Regions from separate parts of the Novosphingobium sp. BL-S-32 genome, predicted to be linked through region 2. Evidence: riboswitches for the same ligand, from Rfam matches in the RefSeq annotation. Region 2 holds a riboswitch; each other region holds the start of a gene.
What was found. A riboswitch is a leader RNA that binds a small molecule or an ion and turns the genes downstream of it on or off. The one in region 2 is predicted to bind cobalamin.
Positions count from the first base shown of each region.

Region 1 (6,968 bases), on a different replicon from region 2:
ACTCGTAACGTCTTGCAAGGCATCCTCCCTGATGTGAGAATTGCCTTGCAAGAAGTAGACTTACCAAGGGGTTAGCGGCACCGACGGTTCGCACCGAAACGGTGGAAACCTTTCAGCGAAACGTCTTGGAAAGCACCACCAGCGTCGGATCGCCTTCGAAAGTTTCGGGCGTGAAGCCCTTGTCACGCTCCACTTCGATGGCGGCGCTGTTTTCACGGCTCTCGATCGCGATCACTCGGCGGCATCCACGCGCATCGGCCTGTTTGCCAAGAAAATCGAGCATGGCCCAACCGATGCCCTTTCCCTTGTAGGCGCTGGCAACCGAGATCGCGACTTCGGCGGTATCGAGCGCCTCGTCACAGGCCAGCACGCCCGAGGCGACCAGTTGGCCGCTCGCCTTGTCGAAGCCGATCCACGATTCGGTGCGAAACTGGTCGGCATTGACGAGCGGGGCGATCTGCTGTGCGCTCACCTTGTCGGCGGCCGCAAAGAAACGGAAACGGCGATCCTCGTCGGCCACGCGTTCGAAGAAGGCGGTAACGTCGGCCTCGTCGCTTTCCTTGGCGGGGCGGACCTCCAGCTCGATGCCGGAACGGGTGGGCAGGGTAATGACGTCACTGAAAGACATGGACGAGACTCCATCGAGAAGTGCCGGTTCCTTGGGCCACCGCGCGGGACTTGTCCTTGATCGGGATCAGCAATCGCAATCAGGGACTTGCCTGTAACGGGACCAATCGCCGCCGCCTTCGCTGCGGCAATATCAACGGGATAACACAAGCCACCGGCCCTGTCGCGCGCCGGGATGGAGAACCGTCCCGGAACCGGAACGGGATTTCCCCGCGTCCTTTGAAGAAGCCTTTGCGAACATGGTGCAAGGCGCGCGATCTTTGGCTAACGTCACGCCGAACGAGTGAGACGCCGACCGGATTCTCGAAGCGAGTCCAGGGCCGGCGCGAAATAGGGTTTCGCCGGATGCACTCGGCCGGAGAGGAGAATACGTCATGGCTGAGGCCATCTATCCCGTGCCTGAAGAATGGGCCCGGAACGCCCTGATCGACGCAGCGCGTTACGATGAAATGTACCAGCGCTCGGTCAGCGATCCCGAGGGATTCTGGCGCGACGAGGCGAAGCGGATCGACTGGATCAAGCCGTTCACCGAGGTGAAGAAGACCAGTTTCCACGAAGCCGATTTCGGCATTTCCTGGTTCTCCGACGGTACGCTCAACCTCTCCGCCAATTGCCTTGATCGTCACCTAGCCGAGCGCGGCGACGCCATCGCCATTCTCTGGGAACCGGACGACCCAAAGAACCCGGAACGCCGGATCACGTACCGCGAGCTGCATGAATCGGTCTGCCGCTTCGCCAACCTCCTCAAGGCGCGTGGGGTCAAGCGCGGGGACCGCGTGACCATTTACCTGCCGATGGTGCCCGAAGCCGCCGTTGCCATGCTCGCCTGCGCGCGCATCGGTGCGATCCACTCGATTGTCTTCGCCGGCTTTTCGCCCGACGCGCTGGCTGGCCGCATCCAGGATTGCGACAGCCGTATCGTGCTTACTAGCGACGAAGGCTTGCGCGGCGGCAAGACCATCGCGCTCAAGGCGAATGTCGATGAAGCGCTGAAGGCCTGCCCGGACGTCGAGACCGTCGTCGTCCTCAGCCATACCGGCGCGGGCGTGCCGATGGTCAAGGGGCGCGATATCGATTGGGCCAGCTCGGTCGCCGCGCAGTCCACCGATTGCGCTCCGGAAGAGATGAACGCCGAAGATCCGCTGTTCATCCTCTACACCTCGGGTTCGACCGGCAAGCCCAAGGGCGTGCTCCACACCACCGGCGGCTATTCGGTCTGGGCCTCGATGACGCATGAGTACGTCTTCGATTACCGGCCGGGCCAGATCTACTGGTGCGCGGCCGATATCGGCTGGGTCACGGGCCACTCCTACGTCGTCTACGGCCCGCTGGCCAACGGCGCGACCACGGTGATGTTCGAGGGCGTGCCCAACTTCCCCGATGCGAGCCGCTTTTGGCAAGTGGTCGACAAGTTCGGGGTCGAGATCTTCTACGGCGCGCCGACGGCACTGCGCGCACTGATGCGCGAGGGTGACGACTATGTGAAGAAAACCTCGCGCAAGAGCCTGCGCCTGCTCGGCTCGGTGGGCGAACCGATCAATCCCGAGGCGTGGGAATGGTATCACAAGGTCGTGGGCGAGGGGCGCTGCCCGATCGTCGACACCTGGTGGCAGACCGAAACGGGCGGCGCGATGATCACGCCGCTGCCGGGCGCCACCGCGCTCAAGCCGGGTTCGGCCAGCAAGCCGATGTTCGGCGTAAAGCCGATGCTGGTCGATAACGACGGCACCGTGCTCGAAGGCGCAGCCGATGGCTGTCTGGTCATCACCGACAGCTGGCCGGGGCAGATGCGCACCGTCTGGGGCGATCACGCGCGCTTCTTCATGACCTACTTCTCGACATTCGCGGGATGCTACTTCACCGGCGACGGCTGCCGCCGCGACGAGGATGGCTATTACTGGATCACCGGCCGCATCGACGACGTGATCAACGTCTCCGGCCACCGCATGGGCACGGCCGAGATCGAATCGGCGCTGGTGGCCCATCCGGCGGTTGCCGAGGCGGCAGTCGTCGGCATGCCGCACGAGATCAAGGGGCAGGGCATCTATGCCTTCGTCACCTGCAATGCCGAAGTCGAGCCGGACGAGGCGCTGCGCAAGGAACTGATCAAGTGGGTTCGCCATGAGATCGGCCCGATCGCTACGCCGGACGTCATCCAGTTCGCGCCGGGCCTGCCCAAGACCCGCTCGGGCAAGATCATGCGCCGCATCCTGCGCAAGATCGGCGAGAACGACTTCTCGAACCTCGGCGATATCTCGACGCTTGCCGATCCCTCGGTGGTCGAGAACCTGATCGCCAACCGGCCGCAGCCGGCAACTGCATGACCGGACGCGGAGGATGCCCGGGAAAGCCCGGTGCATCCTCCGCGTGGGTTCAGCCTGCGTCGGTGGCCACCTCGATGGCGTCGAAGTCACGCCAGCGGTAAACGGCGTAGCTCAGCACCCAGCACAGCACGAACAGGCCGATAATAAGGAAGCCGAGCGTGTTGAAATGCTCGGACAGTGCGCTGACGCCGGACCAGAAGCCGCCTTTCAGCCCGAACTTGTCGACCAGCAGCGCCGCCGTCTGGATCGACCCGATCACCAGCGCCACAAGGGCTGAGATCGAGGTGATCGTGATGTTGTAGTAGAGCTTGCGGATCGGCTTCACGAAAGCCCATTCGTAGGCGCCGAGCATGATGACCCCGTCGGCAGTGTCGATCAGCGCCATGCCCACGGCGAAGAGCACCGGGAACACCAGCACCGTTCCGAGCGAAATGCCGTCCGCCGCGTGAGCGCCCGAAAGGCCGAGGATCGCCACTTCGGTCGCGGTATCGAAGCCCAGGCCGAACAGGAAGCCGAGCGGGGCCATGTGCCAGCTCTTGCGTACCAGACGGAACAGCGGGCGCAGGATGCGCGCCATCAGGCCGCGCCCGGCGAGCAGGATGTCCAGATCCTCCTCCGCATAAGTGCCGCCGCCACGAACCTGCTGGAAGCGAGACCACACGCCGCGTAGGATCGCGAGATTCATGATGGCGATGGCGAAAAGGAAGCTGGCCGAAACGACCGTGGCGATAACCCCGCCGGACTGACCGAATGCCTCGAAATCGTCCAGCGTGCTGGCCGCCGCCGCGATCGTGGTCGCCGCGATCAGCACGATGGCCGAGTGCCCGATCGCGAACCACAGCCCGACCGTGAGCGGGCGCTGCCCGTCCTGCATCAGCTTGCGGGTAACATTATCGATCGCGGCGATGTGGTCGGCGTCCACGGCGTGGCGCATGCCAAGGCTCCAGGCGAGCACGGCGGTGCCGAGCATCACGGGATTGCCGTGGAACGCGCCGAACGCCCAGAGCCAGGTGGCGACGTTCGCGCCCACGAGCGCGGCAAAAAGCACCGCGACCCGACGGCGCAGGCGCGGTTTGCCGGAAGGCCCCTCGGCCGCCGTTGTTCGATGCGAAACAGAACTGACTTGCATTCGTGAATACCCCGTCGGCGTCAGCGACTTTCGGGGAGGGCCTCCGCGCGAACGGCCGGCCTGTGCGCCGGACGGACGCCGTCCAGCGCCCGGCACGCATGCCGGTGCGGCCCTCGCCGCACGTGCGTCGCTCAGACGGAGTTACCGTGCCACGGCCATCCCCTGGGCCAGGGCAAGAGCGACCAGACGCCGGCAGGTCTCCTGGCTTGCGGGTCAAGGCCTCGATGCACGGCCTTCCCAGGCCCCGCATGACTTAGCGTCCGGCCCAGTGGCTGCGGCAAGGGCGCCTTGCCCTGCCGCGATGTGCATCGCGCTCGCCGCTTACAGTTGCAGGGACAGCCTCGGTTTCAGACGCAAGGTCCTCACCGCGTTCCCTTTTAAGCCCCTTTCGGGACACCGGCGCGATCAGTGCCGAGACCCTGAAAGCGTCTCGACGGCCGCATTGGTAGTCTCGGCGGTGCATCAGGGCAAGAGCGCTTCACGAGCCGGAACCGCCTTCGCATTTCGGCGCCCGGACCAAATGGGTCGCGATTTTTCCCGATCGGAAGGTGATTTTATGAGCGTAAAAATGATCCGCACTCTACAATAGGCAATTACTGCGAGTGAAATCATTAAGAGTCGATGGTGAATCCGGCTGAATTTCATGTGAAATAATATTCTCCTCGAGATGGTGGATCATATATTTCTGACTCACAGTAGCGACACTTGAATAGGAGAGGCATTTCGGGAGGCTTCCGATGCTCGAGGGTGCAAGAAACGAGCTTTTTTCTGAACTTATCGCAACTTGTGACGGGATGCTGGCGCCGGCCGTCTATGCGCGCATCTACGAAACCGCCCAACGCGGCGGTCAGATCGTCGAAGTCGGCACGGCCATGGGGGCGGCCACGGTCGCACTCGCGCTGGGTTTGCGAAATTCGGGCAAATCTGGCCATGTGTTCACGTTCGATCCGATGACAGGCGGCCCGAGGCGATCGTTGAACTCGCCAGGGAAACGCATCGCGCGAATAGAGGCCAATCTGGCGCGCTACGGTGTCCAGGATCTGGTCACGGTTACGCCATCCGATCTGCGAAGCGGGCTTTCGGTTCTCCCGGACGACCAGACCGTTTCCGTCCTGATGCTCGACGCCGATGGGCGGATCGATCGCGATCTGGAAACGCTTGAGCAGCGGCTTGCGCCCGGTTGCTCCATGATAATCGACGATATCGCCGATCAGGTGCGGGTGAAGCGTCAGGGCGCGACTTACCGCATAGACAGCAAGATGCGTCTGTCATGGTTGCTGATCAACAAGCTCACCGAGTCGGGAAAGCTCAGCGCCGGGCAACAGCTGGTGGACACCTACTTCGGTGAAGTCATCGCCGACGCGAACAGTATCATCGACCGCGACGATACGCTTGAGGCCTATCGACAGCTCGTTTTTCAGACCGCCTCGACCAATCGCCTGCAACGGCTTCGTTCTTATCTCCTGGAGCAGGGGCAGGAGGTCGCACCCGATTTCGTGGCGAAATGCCGAAGGTTTTACCGGCGCATCAAATACCGCCGGCTCGCCGCCTCGTCCGAAATGAATGCCGCCGAAGAATCTTCGCGGGGCGGTTCCGGCGGAGAGCAGGTGGCCGCGTGACCCTCCCACACCCGGCCATGGGCGATCGCGCGTAAAGGCTTTTCAGATCCATCCTGTTGCGTAAGCTGTCATCGAACCGGGCACCAAAAGACCGGACGCAAACCATAAGGACTGTCAGGGATGGATGTCGAAGCGCGCTTGGCGGCGCTGGAAGAGCGCTGCCGCAAGGCGGAGGATCATCTGGAGATCCTCAATCTGCTGAACACTTACGGTCCTTTGGTGGATAGCGGCACGGCACGGCCTGCGGGCGATTTGTGGGTCGAGGGCGGCGGCTACAACTTCACTTTGCCCGATGGCGGTACTCTGCGCCTTTCGGCGCCTGACGAAATCGCCGACATGTATGCGTGGGAAGGCCATCTCGAACTGGTCAAGACCGGCTGCGCGCACCTCACGGCGACGCCGAAGATCAGCGTGCATGGCGATAAGGCCGAGGCGGTTGGCTATTCGGTCGTGATCCTTCGCGAAGAGGACCGCTGGTTCCTTTGGCGCGCGGCGGTCAATCACTGGACTCTGGAGCGCGGCGGGCAGGGCTGGCGTATCATCGAGCGCTTCAACCGCGCGCTCGACGGTTCGGCGGAGAGCCACGAGACCATGCGCAAGGTGGCCACGATATGAGCCGCTTCGAAGGGAAAGTCGCGATCATTACTGGCGCGAGCACCGGGCTGGGCCCGGTCATGGCGAAGATGATGGCGCAGGAGGGCGCCCGGCTGGTTCTGGCGGCCCGGCGGCTCGAGCTGGTGGAGGAGGTTGCCGCCGCAATCGGCGCCGACGCTGTGGCGGTGCGCGCCGATGTTACCGTGGAGGAGGACGTCGCAGCCATGGTCGAGGCGGCGATGGCCCGCTGGGGCCAGGTCGACGTGATGATGAACAATGCGGCCGTCCCCGGCGTCGACAAGTGGATCTGGGAGCAGACCATCGACAACTTCCTCGACACATACAGGGTCGATTGCATGGCCGCGATGCTGTGCACGCGCGAGGTGCTGAACCGTTCGATGCTGGAACGGCGGACGGGCTCCATCGTCAACTTCTCGTCCAGCGCGGGGTGGGACGGCATGGCCCGCAAGAGCCACTATTCCGCGGCCAAAGGCGCACTGCGCATTCTCACCAAGACGATTGCGCGGGAGGTGGGTGAATTCGGCATCCGCTGCAATTGCGTGGTGCCGGGTGCCATCGGCACCGACCTCATGATCAACTACATGAAGCGGATCGCCGATGAGCAGGGGAAAAGCTTCGAGGACGTCGAGGCCGGTCTGGTCGCGGGCGTGCCGT
Region 1 covers NZ_CM166476.1:336,337-343,304, forward strand. Annotated here, with positions in the region: gene AC1VVK_RS01660 (PilZ domain-containing protein) at 1-18, opposite strand, end outside; gene AC1VVK_RS01665 (GNAT family N-acetyltransferase) at 113-628, opposite strand; gene acs (acetate--CoA ligase) at 1,002-2,951, shown strand; gene AC1VVK_RS01675 (HoxN/HupN/NixA family nickel/cobalt transporter) at 3,001-4,080, opposite strand; cobalamin riboswitch at 4,255-4,496, opposite strand; gene AC1VVK_RS01680 (class I SAM-dependent methyltransferase) at 4,818-5,699, shown strand; gene AC1VVK_RS01685 (nuclear transport factor 2 family protein) at 5,820-6,314, shown strand; gene AC1VVK_RS01690 (SDR family NAD(P)-dependent oxidoreductase) at 6,311-6,968, shown strand, end outside.
Region 1: another riboswitch for cobalamin. It lies ahead of AC1VVK_RS01675 (HoxN/HupN/NixA family nickel/cobalt transporter); the one in region 2 lies ahead of cobW (cobalamin biosynthesis protein CobW).

Region 2 (6,968 bases):
GGTGATCTACGACCACTGCGCCGATGCGGCGCTTGGCTTGCGTGCCTTCGCCGGGATCATTGACGATGAAGGGATAGAGTTGCGGCAGCGGCCCGGCGCATATTTCCGGGAAGCACTCGCGCGAGAGCGAGATGGCCTTGCCGGGCAACCACTCCAGATTGCCGTGCTTGCCGACATGGACCACCGCCTGCGCGCCGAATTCCTGCGCCAGCCAAACGTGGAAGGCGAGGTAGGCGTGCGGCGGCGGCAGGGCCGGATCGTGATAGCTGGCTTTGGGATCGATGTTGTAGCCGCGCGCGGGCTGCACGGCGACGGCGAGATTGCCGAAGCGGTGCACCGGCAGGCGGAACGCGCCATCCCGCACGAAGGGATCGGCCGAAGGCTCTCCCCAGCGTTCGGACATGGCCTTGCGCGCGCTTTCGGGCACCGCTGCGAAAGCGGCTTCGTAGGCCGAAAGCGGCAGCGAGACTTCGCCGGGACGGTCCAGCGATGTCAGGTCGTTGGTCACGCCGCCGGTCATCACGCGCATCAGCGCGGCGCCGTTCTTGGGCGCGTCGCCGGTGTCATAGCCCGTCTCGGCCAGAGCGGCGATGATCGCAGCGGTGCTGGCGGGGGTATCGAGGCCGACGCCGTTGCCGATCCGCCCGTCGCGGTTGGGATAGTTCGCCAGGACCAGCGCGACGCGGCGCTTGGCAGCCGCCGTGCGGCGCAGGCCCGCCCAGTTCGCGGCAAGATCGGCGACGAACGCCACTCGGTCCGGCGCCACGCGCGGGACGACGATGCCGCATTGGGTCACTTCGTCAAATCGCTCCGCTGCCTTGAAAGCGACCGCGCGGGTGAAAACGCGCCCGTCCACCTCCGGCAGCGCGACGTTCATGGCGAGATCGCGCGGGCCCAGACCGCGCGCGGAGCCCTGCCATTCGCTTTCCTCCACGCCCGCGAAGGCGACTTGCAGGATCGGGCAGTCCGCCTTTTCGAGAATGCCCGGCTTGCGATCGTCGCCTGCCGAGGACGAGGCGAAGCTGGTGGCATTGACGATCACATCGGGCGCGATCTCGCCTAGCAATCCGCTCAGCCAGTCCACCGCGAAAGGCTCTCGCAGGGCGCGAACGTGAACGGCAGCGACGTTGAAGCCGCGCTCCCGCAGCGCCGCGATCATGGCGTCCACGGCATCGAGCGTGCCCGCGATCATCAGCGCGCGGTAGAACACCAGCAGCGCGAGCGGGCGGCCTTGGGCCCAGCCTGCCTGCACGTCGGCAAGCCCAGCGCGCTCGGTGCCCGCAAGGTAGAGCCCGGCGTCGGCTACCGGCACCGGATCATCCGGCTCGCCCGCGTCATGGTCGATGGTCCGGGCGGCGGTGCGCAGGAACGAGAGGGCATTGGCCATGCCGCCCTGCCGCAGATAATCGCGCATCCGCTCGCGCAATTCGGCGGGCAGGGTGGAGGCGCGGTCGAGCGCCGGGTCTGCCTCGCGCCCATCGGCAATGGCGGCGAAGGCAATGCCGTTCTCGCGCGCGACGCGGGCGATCTCGTCGATGCCGTAGCCCCAGTAGCTCTTTCCGCCGAGAAGGATCACGCAGACGAACCTGGCCTTGGCGATCACCTTTTCGACATAGAGGTCGATCGAATAGGGGTGGCGCAGTTGCAGCAGATTGGCAAGGCGAATGCTGGGAGAACCCTCCAGCATTCGCGCCGCCGCGCCCGCGAAGCAGGCGAGTTCGCTGTCCGCCACGGTGAGGATCACCATGTCGCCGGGAGACTGGTCGAGGTCGATCGCCTCCTCGCCGCCCGAGATCGTCCCCGGCGTGGCGGACAGAAGGTGCATCAGGCGTTCCCCCCGCAACTGCGACAGAACTCTGACTCGTCATTGCGAGCGTAGCGAAGCAATCCAGTGCGGCTCTGCGCGACTCTGGATTGCTTCACCCGCTTCGCGGGTCCGTAATGACGAGGGTAGGGGGGGGCGGCGAAGGTGGGCATGAGGGAGAACCTCAAGCCGCTACCGTGCCGAGAACATGCGCAAGCCCAGCCTCGATGGCGGCGCGGTCCAGCCCCTTCTGGCCGATGATGACAAGCTGGGTGCGGCGCACGTCCTGCGGCAGCCACGCACGGTCGTAGAAGTGCTGGATGCGCGGGCCCACGGCCTGCACCACAAGGCGGCTCGGCTTGCCCGAAACCGCGACCATGCCCTTCACGCGCAGCACGTCGTGCTCTGCGATCAGGTCCTTCAGACGGGCGAGAAGAGCGTCGAGATCGACCACATCGCTGCCGGAAACGACGAAGCTGTCGAAGTCGTCATGGTCGTGATCCTCGTCCAGCCCATCGATGTGCGAGGGACGGGAATCGAGATCGTCCTCGGCAGCGGCGGTGATGCCCAGCAGCGCGGCGATGTCGACCGCGCCGTGATCGGCACGCACGATCTTCACGCCGGGGCGCGTCTCGGCCAGCACCAGCGTCTCGACATGGGCGAGGGCATCGGCGTCGACGAGGTCGGTCTTGTTGAGCACGACCATGTCGGCGCAGCCCAGCTGTTCCTCGAACAGTTCTTCCAGCGGGCTTTCGTGGTCCAGCATCGGGTCGGCCGCGCGTGCTGCCGCCAGCGCCGCCTCGTCGGTGGCGAAGCGGCCGGCCGCGACGGCATCGGCGTCGATCAGCGCGACCACGCCGTCAACCGTGGCGCGGGTGCGGATGTCGGGCCACTGGAAGGCCTTTACCAGCGGCTTGGGCAGGGCAAGGCCGCTGGTCTCGATGATGATGTGATCGGGCTTGTTCTCGCGGTCGAGCAGCTTCTGCATCGTCGGCAGGAAATCGTCGGCGACGGTGCAGCAGATGCAGCCATTGGCCAGTTCGACGATGTCGTCTTCCGGGCAGGCCTCGTCATTGCAGCCCTTCACCAGTTCGCCGTCCACGCCGACATCGCCGAACTCGTTGATGATCAGCGCAAGGCGGCGGCCCTTGGCGTTCTGCAGCAGGTGGCGGATCAGCGTGGTCTTGCCGGCGCCCAGAAAGCCGGTGATGACGGTGGTGGGAATTTTGCTCATGTATCGTCTCCCGCGCGCCGGTAACTCGGAAGCGGCGGGGCGGGCCGTCTCTTGCGGACGACGCGGACACACGGGCGTCGGGCAGGCGCGCGAGCGCCCGACGTGGCATGCCGCTGCGGCCCCGGCCGCATGCATCACGTCGCTCAGACGGAGAGTTACCGTGCCTTGGCCAATCCCTGGACCCGGGCAAGAGCGACATCGACCCCGGCAGGTCTCCTGGCTTGCGGGTCACGGCACGATGCACCGCCTTCCCAGGCCTCGCATGACTTAGCGTCCGGCCCAGTGGCTGCGGGCAGAGGCTTTGCCCCGCCGCGAATGTGCATCGCGCTCGCCGCTTACAGTTGCAGGGACAGCCCCGGATTGGAGTGGCAGGCCACTCGTACCGTGTTCCCATTTTAAGCCCCTTGCGGGGCACCGGCGCGATAATAGTGTTCACCGTCGCCCCGGTCGGGGGCTGCGGCGGACAGACAGGCTCCTAGCCGTCGCCGTGTCCGCCCGCAAGTGTCGGGCCCCGGGCAAGCGCCGGGATCGCACGCGCAGGCCGATCCAAAACGCGATGACGATGAGCAACGCATCAGGCTCGCGGTACAGATCCCCTCGATTTTGCATCTAATGCGATTGACTCGCAAGTTGGGACTCTGTTAGCAGCTCCAGAAATGCGAATGGTTCGCAATAACGCGGCCAAGGCGCACTTTCGGAGCCGTCATGAACACGCGCGCGGGCAAGGTCCGTAAAGGCATCGGCAAAGGCAATCTCGCGGCAAGACTGCTGGCGGCGGTTCCGGCCAATTATGCGCTGTCTTCGCTGGCGGCGGCCTGCGTTGCCCGCGCGTTGGCGCATGGTCTTGCGGTCTCCGCGCCCGAAGCGAGCATGGCGGCCACGCTGCTGTCGTTCGCGATCTTCGCGGTGCTGGCGCTGGCGGCGTTCGGCATGCGTTTGGTGGCGCGGCTGTGGTTGTGGATGCTCGTTTCGGGCGCGGTCATGGCCGGTTACCTCTGGTTTTCTTTGACAACGGGGGGCCGCCTGTGAAGGAGAGCCTGCGGCAATCGATGGCGCTCGTGCACACCTGGACGGGGCTGGTGCTGGGCTGGCTGCTGTTTGCGATGTTCGCCACGGGTACTTCGGCCTATTTCCAGGACGAGATCACCCGCTGGATGCAGCCCGAAGTGACCGGCACGGCCGATCCAGTGGCATCGGCGCAAGGCGCGGTCCGCTTCCTCCAGCGCACCGCGCCAGACGCGAGCTTCTGGTTTCTCACGCTTCCCAACGGGCGCAGTGCCACCACGCAGGCCTTCTGGTACCCAGGCACCGGCACCAGTGGCCAGACCGAGGCCGTACTCGATGAAAGCGGCCGGGAAGTGACTGTGCGCCAGACCAACGGCGGCTACTTCCTCTATCGCTTCCATTTCGACCTGCATTACCTGCCGGTCCTCTGGGCCCGCTATCTAGTGGGCATCGCGGCGATGTTCATGCTGGTGGCGATCCTCTCGGGCGTGATCACGCACAAGAAGATCTTCGTCGACTTCTTCATGCTGCGCTTCGGCAAGGGGCAGCGATCGTGGCTGGACGCGCACAACGTGACCGCCGTGCTGGCGTTGCCGTTCCACCTGATGATTACCTTTACCGGGCTGGTGACGCTGGCGGCGATGTACATGCCGTGGGGCATTTTGGCGAACTACGCCTCGCCCGACACATTCCAGTCCGCGGTTTTCGGCGACCCACCCGCAGCCGAACGCAGCGGCAGGAACGTGCCCCTTGCCGACCTTGCGCCGCTGATGCGCAAGGCATCGGCGCAGTGGGGCGGGCGTGAGGTTGGCGTGGTGCGGATCAACAATCCGGGCGATGCGACCGCGACGATCGCGCTGACGCGCGGGCCGGGCGAGGCGATGGGTTCACGCGGCGAAGTCATGGTCTTCGATGGCCCCAGCGGCCGCCAGACCGGCGGCAGCCTGCCGCAGGGCGCCGCGCTCAAGACCGAGAGCGTGATGATCGGCCTCCATTCGGGACGCTTCGCGCAGATTGCGCTGCGCTGGCTCTATTTCCTGAGCGGCCTTGCCGGAACCGCGATGGTCGGCACCGGGCTTGTGCTCTGGACCGTCAAGCGCCGCCAGCGCCTGCCCGATCCGGAGCGCCCGCATTTCGGCTTCCGCCTCGTGGAAAAACTCAACATTGCGACGATTGCCGGGCTGGGCTGCGCCATTCCCTCTTACTTCCTCGCCAACCGCCTGTTGCCCACGGGGATGGCGGCGCGCGCGGACTGGGAGATCCACACGATGTTCCTCGTCTGGCTGGGCGTGCTGATCTGGGCGCTGGTGCGCCCGGCTGCGCGGGCATGGCTTGAGGCGCTCAGACTGGCGGCGCTGCTTTTCTCGGCGGTACCGCTGGTCAACGCCTTCACCACCAGCCGGGGGCTGCCTGTCAGTCTGATGAGGGGGGACTGGCTGTTCGTGGCTTTCGATATGGTCATGCTGTCGCTTGCGGCTGCCTTCGCGCTGGCGGCTACGAGGCTTGCGGCACGCCAACGCAAGGCGTCGTCCGGCCGGGCGGTGGGCAGGGAAAAGGCAGTGCGGGCATGACCCACGTTCTGGGCATCCTGCTCGCGCTGGCCGGTTTCTGGGCGCTGGCAGTGTCCATGCCGCGCCACCAGCGCGACCTTTCCGGGCGAACGCTCGCGAAGAGCCACGCCTTTACCGCCCGGTGGGCCGGATGGACCCTGCTGGCGGCGGCGCTTGCCGTTGACATGGCTGGGTTTGGCGGCGGCTATGGCCTCGTTGCCTGGTGGGCGCATCTGACAGTGGGTGCGTGGCTGACGGTGGCGCTGCTCCACCTGCCGAAACGCTAAGTCAGCCGGGCATGTGTACCCGCGCGTAGTCGTCGTCAGTCGCGCGGCCGAGCATCTCGCGATAAGGCGCGAAGTGCGGCATCTCGGGCGTTACCAGCCCCAGCGCCACCTCCTCACCCTCGACCAGCTTGCGCAGGGCGAGCGGCGCGGCGGCGGGAACGAGCTGCGAGCCCTTGCCCACTTCCAGCGTGGTGAGAATGCCGAACAGCCCACCATCGATGGTCGGGCGCGAGAGGATGGCAAGGCGATATTGCCCCTGCTCGTTGGTCACGAGGTAGATATGGCCGGAAAGGTTGGGCATCGAGACTTGCCCCGCCTGCTCGAAACGCGCGTCTGACCGGCCGGATTCGGCGAAAGCGAGGCAGGCCTTGGCGCTGTCCCACCGGATTGTCGTCAGATAGGCGAACAGGCTGCCCGGCGTGCCGAAGCTGGGGCGCAAGGTGAGGTAGCGGCCTTCCAGCCAGGCCACGGCCGAGCGGGCATAGGCCCCCAATGCTTCGGGGGCGACATCTCCGGCGCTAGGCAGTGGTGCAGGCGTGCCCGCGACAGCGCCGGGGCGCAAGTTCACGCCCAGCGCTTCCTCGATCCGCAGCAGCGTCGCCAGCGTGAAAGGGCGCTTGCCGGCCAGTGCCTTTTCCAGCGTCGAGAGGCTGATCCGCGCCATGTCGGCCAGCGCCTGGCGCGACATGCGCCGCCGCGCGATCTCCTCGCGGACGAGGCGCGCGGCCTCTGCGCTTTCGGGAGCGATCGGGGCGGAATCCGGCAAGTCGGTCTGGGGTATCGTCATGTCCACCTATTTCCGCACAAATGCGCACATTCCGTCAATGGCTGCATCAACAGGGGCAATCTGCGCACGCGTGCGGCTGGAACCGGCCAATAGTGCTCGTGGCTGTGCGCACCGCCATGCGCATAGAGGGAGGGCTCCCGAACATCCAAGGAGCCTGTCATGCCGCAATCACCCGCTTTCCGCCCTCTCGCCTTTCGGGGCGCGCTGATCCCTGCCGTCGTGCTGGCGCTGGGCGCACCGGTTGCCGTCGCGGTCCAGTCAACCGCCGCCCTTGCCGCCGACGAAGCCGAGGACGCGGCGA
Region 2 covers NZ_CM166477.1:524,214-531,181, forward strand. Annotated here, with positions in the region: gene cobN (cobaltochelatase subunit CobN) at 1-1,825, opposite strand, end outside; gene cobW (cobalamin biosynthesis protein CobW) at 1,989-3,038, opposite strand; cobalamin riboswitch at 3,228-3,471, opposite strand; gene AC1VVK_RS19080 (hypothetical protein) at 3,744-4,067, shown strand; gene AC1VVK_RS19085 (PepSY-associated TM helix domain-containing protein) at 4,064-5,614, shown strand; gene AC1VVK_RS19090 (DUF3325 domain-containing protein) at 5,611-5,880, shown strand; gene AC1VVK_RS19095 (helix-turn-helix domain-containing protein) at 5,882-6,667, opposite strand; gene AC1VVK_RS19100 (marine proteobacterial sortase target protein) at 6,827-6,968, shown strand, end outside.

Region 3 (6,968 bases), 940 kb from region 2:
ACTCTTCACAATTCCGGAAGCCTGTTTCATTCAAGGCAATCTGTTCGTTCAGTCTCTCGATCACAGGAGCCAACGCGATGTCGCCCTTGCCACTTGCATCGGTAGCCCTTCTGGGCCTTCTGCTCACCGCTCCATCGGCGGCTCAGGCGTCTTCTTCGCCCGCCAACGCAGTGCACACGACCAAGGCCGCCGCCAAGAAAGTGACCGGAAGCGAAGTGCCGGAAGGCTTCAAGTTCGCGCCTGACGGAACCACGCTGATCCACGTCTCCAGTGGGCTTCGCTTCCCGGCACAAGTGGAAGGCTTCACCCGTCTCAAGGAACAGGCCTTCGATACGAGCGGAGACTATGTCGCGATCGGCTACGATCACTTGCTGAACGAGGGCAAGGACCACCTCATCGTGCGAATGGCCGTGGTGCATATCGACGATATGCCTGCCAAGGATCACTACACGATCATGCGGCAGCAGACGATGTCGCACTTCTCGGCGCCCCAGATCGTCTCCGAAGGCCCGGTCACCGTGCCGAACAACCCGAACCTCGATGCCTATCGCGGCATCTTCAGCGGTAACCGGAACAATGTTCCCTGGCGCTTCAGTCTGACCACCGCGAACTACGGCTACTGGAGCGGACGACTGACCGCCGCCTATCCCGAAAGTGACGCGGCCGAGGCCGAGAAGTATCTTGACGGTCTCCTTGTCGCGATCCGGGCACAGACACCGCTCATACAAAAGCACGGATGAGCCCGGTTGAAAATTCGCCACGGGCGAATTTTGCGGCACCGGCCCGCTCCCCCACCCGACCTCCCACAAGTATACCCTGATGGAAGATCGGATGGATGAGCGAGCCAGTGCCGCCGTTCAGATGGCAATCACCACTTTGCCGAAATGCTGCCCGGTCTTGAGATAGCCGAAAGCGTCGGGCAGTTTTTCCAGCGGAAAGCTCCGGTCGATCACCGGCCGTATTCCGTGCGCCTCGATCGCGCGCACCATGTCGAGTTGATCGCGCCGACTACCCACGGTGACGGCTTGCAGCCGCAGGCGCTTAGCCTGCACGATCGCGAACGGCATCGTGTCGATATCGAAGCCTGCCGCTGCCCCGATGATAGCAATGTGACCGCCCGTCCTCGCCGCCACCAACGATTGCGGAAGCGTGTGCGGCCCGCCGACCTCGATGACATGATCGGCGCCCAGCCCGCCAGTAAGCTCAAGCACTGCGGCACCCCAGTTGGGATCCTCGCGGTAATTGATGACATGATCCGCGCCCAGTTCCTGCAAGCGGTCCAGCTTTTCGCGGCTTGAAGAGGTCGCGATCACTGTGGCGCCGGCAGCCTTGGCGAATTGCAACGCAAACAACGACACGCCGCCGGTGCCCAGCACCAGCACGGTCTCACCGGGGCGGACCTGCCCATCGGTCACCACCGCGCGCCAGGCGGTGACACCGGCGCAAGTGAGCGTCGCGCTTTCGGCATGCGTGTAACCGGCGGGGGCACGCGTGAAGTGAGACACTGACCGGGTCGCGAATTCACAGGCATAACCGTCTGCCGGACCGCCGGGAGAATTGTTCAGCTCCGCCCGCTCGACATGACCGTCGCGCCAGTTGGGATGAAAAGTGCTGACGACCGCGTCCCCCACGGCAAAGCCGGAGACCGCCGAGCCGACCTCGACCACCTCACCCGCGCCGTCGGACAAGGGGATCAGCCCGTCCTTCGCGGGGAACACGCCCCGCACGACAAGATCGTCCCGAAAATTCAGCGACGCCGCGCGAAGGCGTACGAGGATCTCGTCGGGACCGGGCGAAACGACATCGACTTCGCCCGGTTCCAGGTGATCCAGCCCCGCCGGTTGGCGGATGTGCATCGCTCTTGCGCGCTTCATTCGATGTCCCCTCGGTTCGTTCGGTCAGGGGGTAGTTTGCGTTCGGGACGGGGTCCAGACGCGAACCTGCCACAACCGTGATGACACCGCCCTGCCGATCAATCGCGGGCTCAAATCCGGCAATTCCGCATTCGACAGGAAGTACAACCTGTACTCCACACATCGTCACCCTGAACTTGTTTCAGGGTCCATCTCTCCGCCCGCACCGCCGTCGCCTTGGCAGGCCGGGATATCGGCTGGTTCCCGAAACACCCACGTTGGCGGCCAGATGGATCCCGAAACAAGTTCAGGATGACGGGCATGACGGGCGCGTCGTACCGCGGAGCAAACTCCGCGGTACGCCTTGCATTCAGAATGTGTAGCGCGCGCCAATCTTGAAGGTGCGCGGTTCGATCACACGGCTCAATCGGCCATCGGTCGGTCCGTCGGCGTCGAATGCGGGAATATAGGATTCGTAGTAATAGGCGATGTCCTTGTCCCGGCTGTCGAAGATGTTGAGCACTTCGCCATAGATCTCGATCTTCTTGCCCTTCCACGCGGCGCGGGCGTTGACGACGGTGCTGCCCTGGTCGCGCACCGAGTTGTCCTCGACCAGCGGATAGGGCCCGAGATGGCGGACGCGGATGCTGGCTTCCCACGGGTCGAGCACGATCGAGGCCCCCGCCGAGGCGGCGTTCTCGAAGGCATTGGGAATGCGATCGCCATTGTCATAACGCGAGTGGTTCTCGGTATAGTTGCCGTCGAGCGCCAGCCACGGCAGCGGACGCCAGAAGGCGACCACCTCGTAGCCATGGCGCTTGCTGGCGCCGGTGGGCTCCACCGCGTTGGAATCGCCTACGAAGCGCAATTCGCTGGCCACATCGAGCCACCAATACGTGCCCGTCAGCGAGAACTTGCCGATCTGGAGGCGGCCGCCCAGTTCCTTGCCGGTGCCGCGCACCAGCACGGGCACCGGCGTATCCACATTGACCGCGCCGCGCACGTCGTTCGAATGGAAGCCCCGGCCCCAGTTAGCATAGACTTCGAACTGCGGCGTCACTTCATACGCGGCCGAGAACTTGGGCGAAACGATGGAATCGTGCCCGTTGCCCTCGCCGAGCGCGGCGGCCGCCGCATCGCGTGCGCGCACCGAATAGTGATAGTAATCGCCGCGCAGCCCGCCGGTCAGGCGCAGGCCGGGCAGCGGCTTCCACATCGCTTCGCCGTAGAGCGCACCGGAAAGCTCTTCGACATGATAGCGGCCGAGCGAATAGAGCAGCTCTCGATCCGCCGTGCGATTCACGCCGACGCTGCCAATGTGGTCGTAGCGATTTTCGGTTCCGACAGTGAATTGCAGGCTATCTGCAAGCTCCCACTGCTTGCGCGCGGTGAGGCCGGTGACCCAGCGCTTGTCGTACTGCTCGATCTGCGCGCTGGTGCCGTCCGGGTCACTGTAGGTGGGGTTCGAGTACATGTTCCAGTCGTAGTACTGGGCGTAGAGGTTTGCGCTCCAACTGGCCTGCGTCACGCCGACATTGCCGACGAAACGCGTGGTCCGCCCGCGCGCGGAAGGATCGGGCGAGCAAAACACATCGGGGCAGATGTCCGAGCCGATGATGCGCTCGGGGATCTGTTCGGTCGGCCGCCAGGTGGCGTGATAGGCGTGGAGCGAGGCTTCCAGCTTTCCCTCGCCAAGCGGCACCGCGTACTTCGCGAAAACCGCGTAATGGCGCAGATGCTCGGCCTCTTCCCAGGGCCCGTCATAGCGCTTGGCCTGCCCAACAAGGGTGAGATCGCCGCCGCCAAGGTCCTTGATCGTGCCGCCCGCTGCGAGACGCCCCGCATTGTAAGAACCGCCTTCCACCGAGACCCAAGGCCGGTCGAACCCATCGATAGTGGTCATGTAGGCCGCGCCCGCCAGCGCAAAATCGCCGCCATCCGCGCGATAGGGCCCTTTACGGAAATCCTCCCGGGCGACGATCTCGGGGATCAGGCCGTTGAGGTCGAGATAGCCCTGCCCGTGGCCGTGCGTGCGCAAGTTCATCTGCACGCCGTCGATATAGGTCGTGAAATCGGTCCCGTGATCGAGGTTGAAGCCCCGCAAAAAGTACTGGTTTGCCTTGCCGCTGCCCGAATGCTGGGCGGCGACCATGCCCGGCACGGCTTCCAGCAATTCGGCGACGCGAAGCAGGGGGCGGACCAGCAAGTCCGAGCCTGCCACGCTGCCCTCACTGGCAGCATGGGCCTCACCGATCTTCGCCTCGCCGCGGCCGAAGACCACGATTTCTTCGGCGGTTCCAGCGTCCGACGCGGAAGGCGCGTCCTCCGCAAGGGCAGGAGTGGAAGCAATCGCGCACAGGGCCACGCATGCGCAAAATGCAGTTATACGGAAAGTCATCAATATTTCCCCGGCGTCTTGCGACTACCGGCAGAGACCTGCCGCCTGCGACGGTCGGCGCGCGTGGACGGCCGGACGCCCGAGGCGACCGTTACGCGAACCGATGCGGTCTCCACCGCTCGTTCGTCGCTCAGACGGAAAAATCACCGGGCCCCGGCCATCCCCTGGGCCAAAGCGAGAGCGACCAGACGCCGGCAGGTCTCCTGGCTCACGGGTCACGGCACGATGCACGGCCTTCCCAGGCCCCGCATGACTTAGCGTCCGGCCCAGTGGCTGCGGCAGGCGTCCTTGCCCTGCCGCGATGTGCATCGCGCTCGCCGCTTACAGTTGCAGGGACAGCCTCGGATTCAGGGGCGAGCCCCCTCACCGCGTTCCCTATTAAGCCTCTTTCAAGGCACCGGCGCGATCTTGCCCTTCCGGTCCACAGGACGCGGAAAGACGGCGCCTGCTAACTTGCCCCGCAGGCGGACGCAAGGGCAGGAAGCGCGTTTCGGATTGTTCCGGCGATGTTTTCGGGCTGAGGAGATGTGTTCGGGGCGCTTACGGCTCGCACCGTCTGAGCGCTGCGGCGGCTTCGTCGAATGCCGTCCAGGTGCGCTTGGCAAGGCTCCCCCCGACGCTGCACCGCCGCACGCCCAGATCCGCGAAAGCGCGAATACTCGCATCGTAGTCGTGGATGACGACATTGACCGGCTTGGGCGCAACGGCCGACACCAGTTCGGCAACGGCGCCCAGATCGAGGATGAACGGCACGAACAGGCAATCCGCGCCGGCTTCGGCATAGGCGACCGCTCGGGCGATACTCTCCTTCGCAGTCATGCCCGGCACCCGGAAATTCTCGTTGCGGCCGATCAACATGACAGCCGGATCGATCGCATCGATTGCCGCCCGCGCGGCGGCAATGCGCTCTACCGCAAGGCCAAGGTCGTACATGCTATGGCCCGACCAATCCTCAATGGATAGGCCCGCAACGCCGGTATCCACCGCCAGCGCGACGTTCGCGGCCACCTCGTCCGGATAGTCGGCAAAACCGTTCTCGAAGTCGGCATTGACCGGCAGGTCGGTCGCGGCGACCAGCATGCCGAGATGGTCCAGCACTTCGTCACGGCTGAGCTGGCCATCGTCCCTGCCGGCAGCCCACGCGGCGCCCGCGCTGGTGGAGGCAATCGCCTTGAAACCCAGCTTGGCGAGACGCACCGCGCTCCCCCCGTCCCAGGCGTTGGGGATGATGAAGAACCCGCTCTCATGCAGCTTGCGGAACGCGGCTCGCTTCTCGGAAGTGGTCGGCATCGTGGTTCTCCTTGGTGCGGAGAATATCCACGATTGGCCTGTGGGCCAGCGCAAAGACATTCCGTTCCTCGCGGAGGATGAACCGCTCGCCCCTGTCCGGCAGGCTCACGCCGTGGTCGGCAGCGCGGTCCGGTATACGACGGGACGCAGCGCGAAGCTGGTCGTCACTTGCGCCACGCCCTTGATCCGGGTGAGCCGCGCGCGCAGGAAATCCTCGAACGCGCTCAGCGTCGGCACCAGAACGCGAAGCTGATAGTCCGCTTCCCCGGTCATCAGATAACATTCCATGACTTCCGGAAAGCTTGTCACCGCGTCTTCGAACAATGCCAGATGGTGATCGTCCTGCTGATCGAGCCGCACGCGGACGAAGGCGGTTACCGACAAGCCGACAGCCTCCGGATCGACCAGCGCAACATAGCCGGTAATCACGTTGTCGCTTTCGAGCTGCTTCAGGCGCCGCAGGCACGGCGAAGGGGACAGCCCGATCCGATCCGACAGGTCCTGATTGGTCACGCGGCCATTGATCTGCACTTCGTCGAGAATACGCCTGTCGAAGTGATCGAGCGACGAATTTGGCATATAATTCTCTCCGGCTATCTAGATTTGGCACTATCTGCCACCCGTGCAGCGCATCGCGCATGGTTTTGCAAGGACCTGCCTCAGCGATCCGGCCTATTCTCCTTCGCAATAAGTACGGGAGAGACGGAAATATGGCGGCTATCGTCGAACATGATCGGGCCGAAATCGTCAGCGCGATTGAGGAGCTGGAAAAGCGACTGCTGTGGCTTTCCGCCTGGACTATCCATAACGCCAACCACATTCGCGAGAAGCGCGATGGACTGAAAGTGGGCGGCCATCAGGCAAGCTGCGCCTCGATGACGGCGATCATGGCTGCGCTCTATTTCCATGCGCTTCGCCCGCAAGACAAGGTTGCGGTGAAGCCGCACGCCGGACCGCTGCTCCATGCGATTCACTATCTGCTGGGCAACCAGAGCCTCGACCGCTTGCAGCGCTTTCGCGGGCTGGGCGGCGTGCAGAGTTACCCCTCGCGGACGAAGGACGCGATCCCGGTGGATTTCTCGACCGGATCGGTGGGTCTTGGCGTGGCAGTCACGGCCTTTACCAGTCTGGTGCAGGACTATCTGATCGCCCACGGCCAGGTGCGCCAGGAAGACGCAGGCCGGATGATCGCGCTGATGGGCGATGCCGAGTTGGACGAGGGCAATATCTACGAGTGCCTGATCGAAGGCTACAAGCACGATCTGCGCAATTGCTGGTGGATCGTCGACTACAACCGCCAGTCGCTGGACGCCACGACGGCGGACCGCATGTTCCGCCGCTTCGACGACATTTTCGAGACTTGCGGCTGGCGCGTGGTCACGCTGAAGTACGGCAAGTTGCAGCGCGAGGCTTTCGCGCGGCCCGGT
Region 3 covers NZ_CM166477.1:1,467,890-1,474,857, forward strand. Annotated here, with positions in the region: gene AC1VVK_RS23030 (hypothetical protein) at 78-740, shown strand; gene AC1VVK_RS23035 (zinc-dependent alcohol dehydrogenase family protein) at 858-1,874, opposite strand; gene AC1VVK_RS23040 (TonB-dependent receptor) at 2,224-4,251, opposite strand; cobalamin riboswitch at 4,428-4,668, opposite strand; gene AC1VVK_RS23045 (isocitrate lyase/PEP mutase family protein) at 4,792-5,541, opposite strand; gene AC1VVK_RS23050 (Lrp/AsnC family transcriptional regulator) at 5,647-6,120, opposite strand; gene AC1VVK_RS23055 (transketolase) at 6,252-6,968, shown strand, end outside.
Region 3: another riboswitch for cobalamin. It lies ahead of AC1VVK_RS23040 (TonB-dependent receptor); the one in region 2 lies ahead of cobW (cobalamin biosynthesis protein CobW).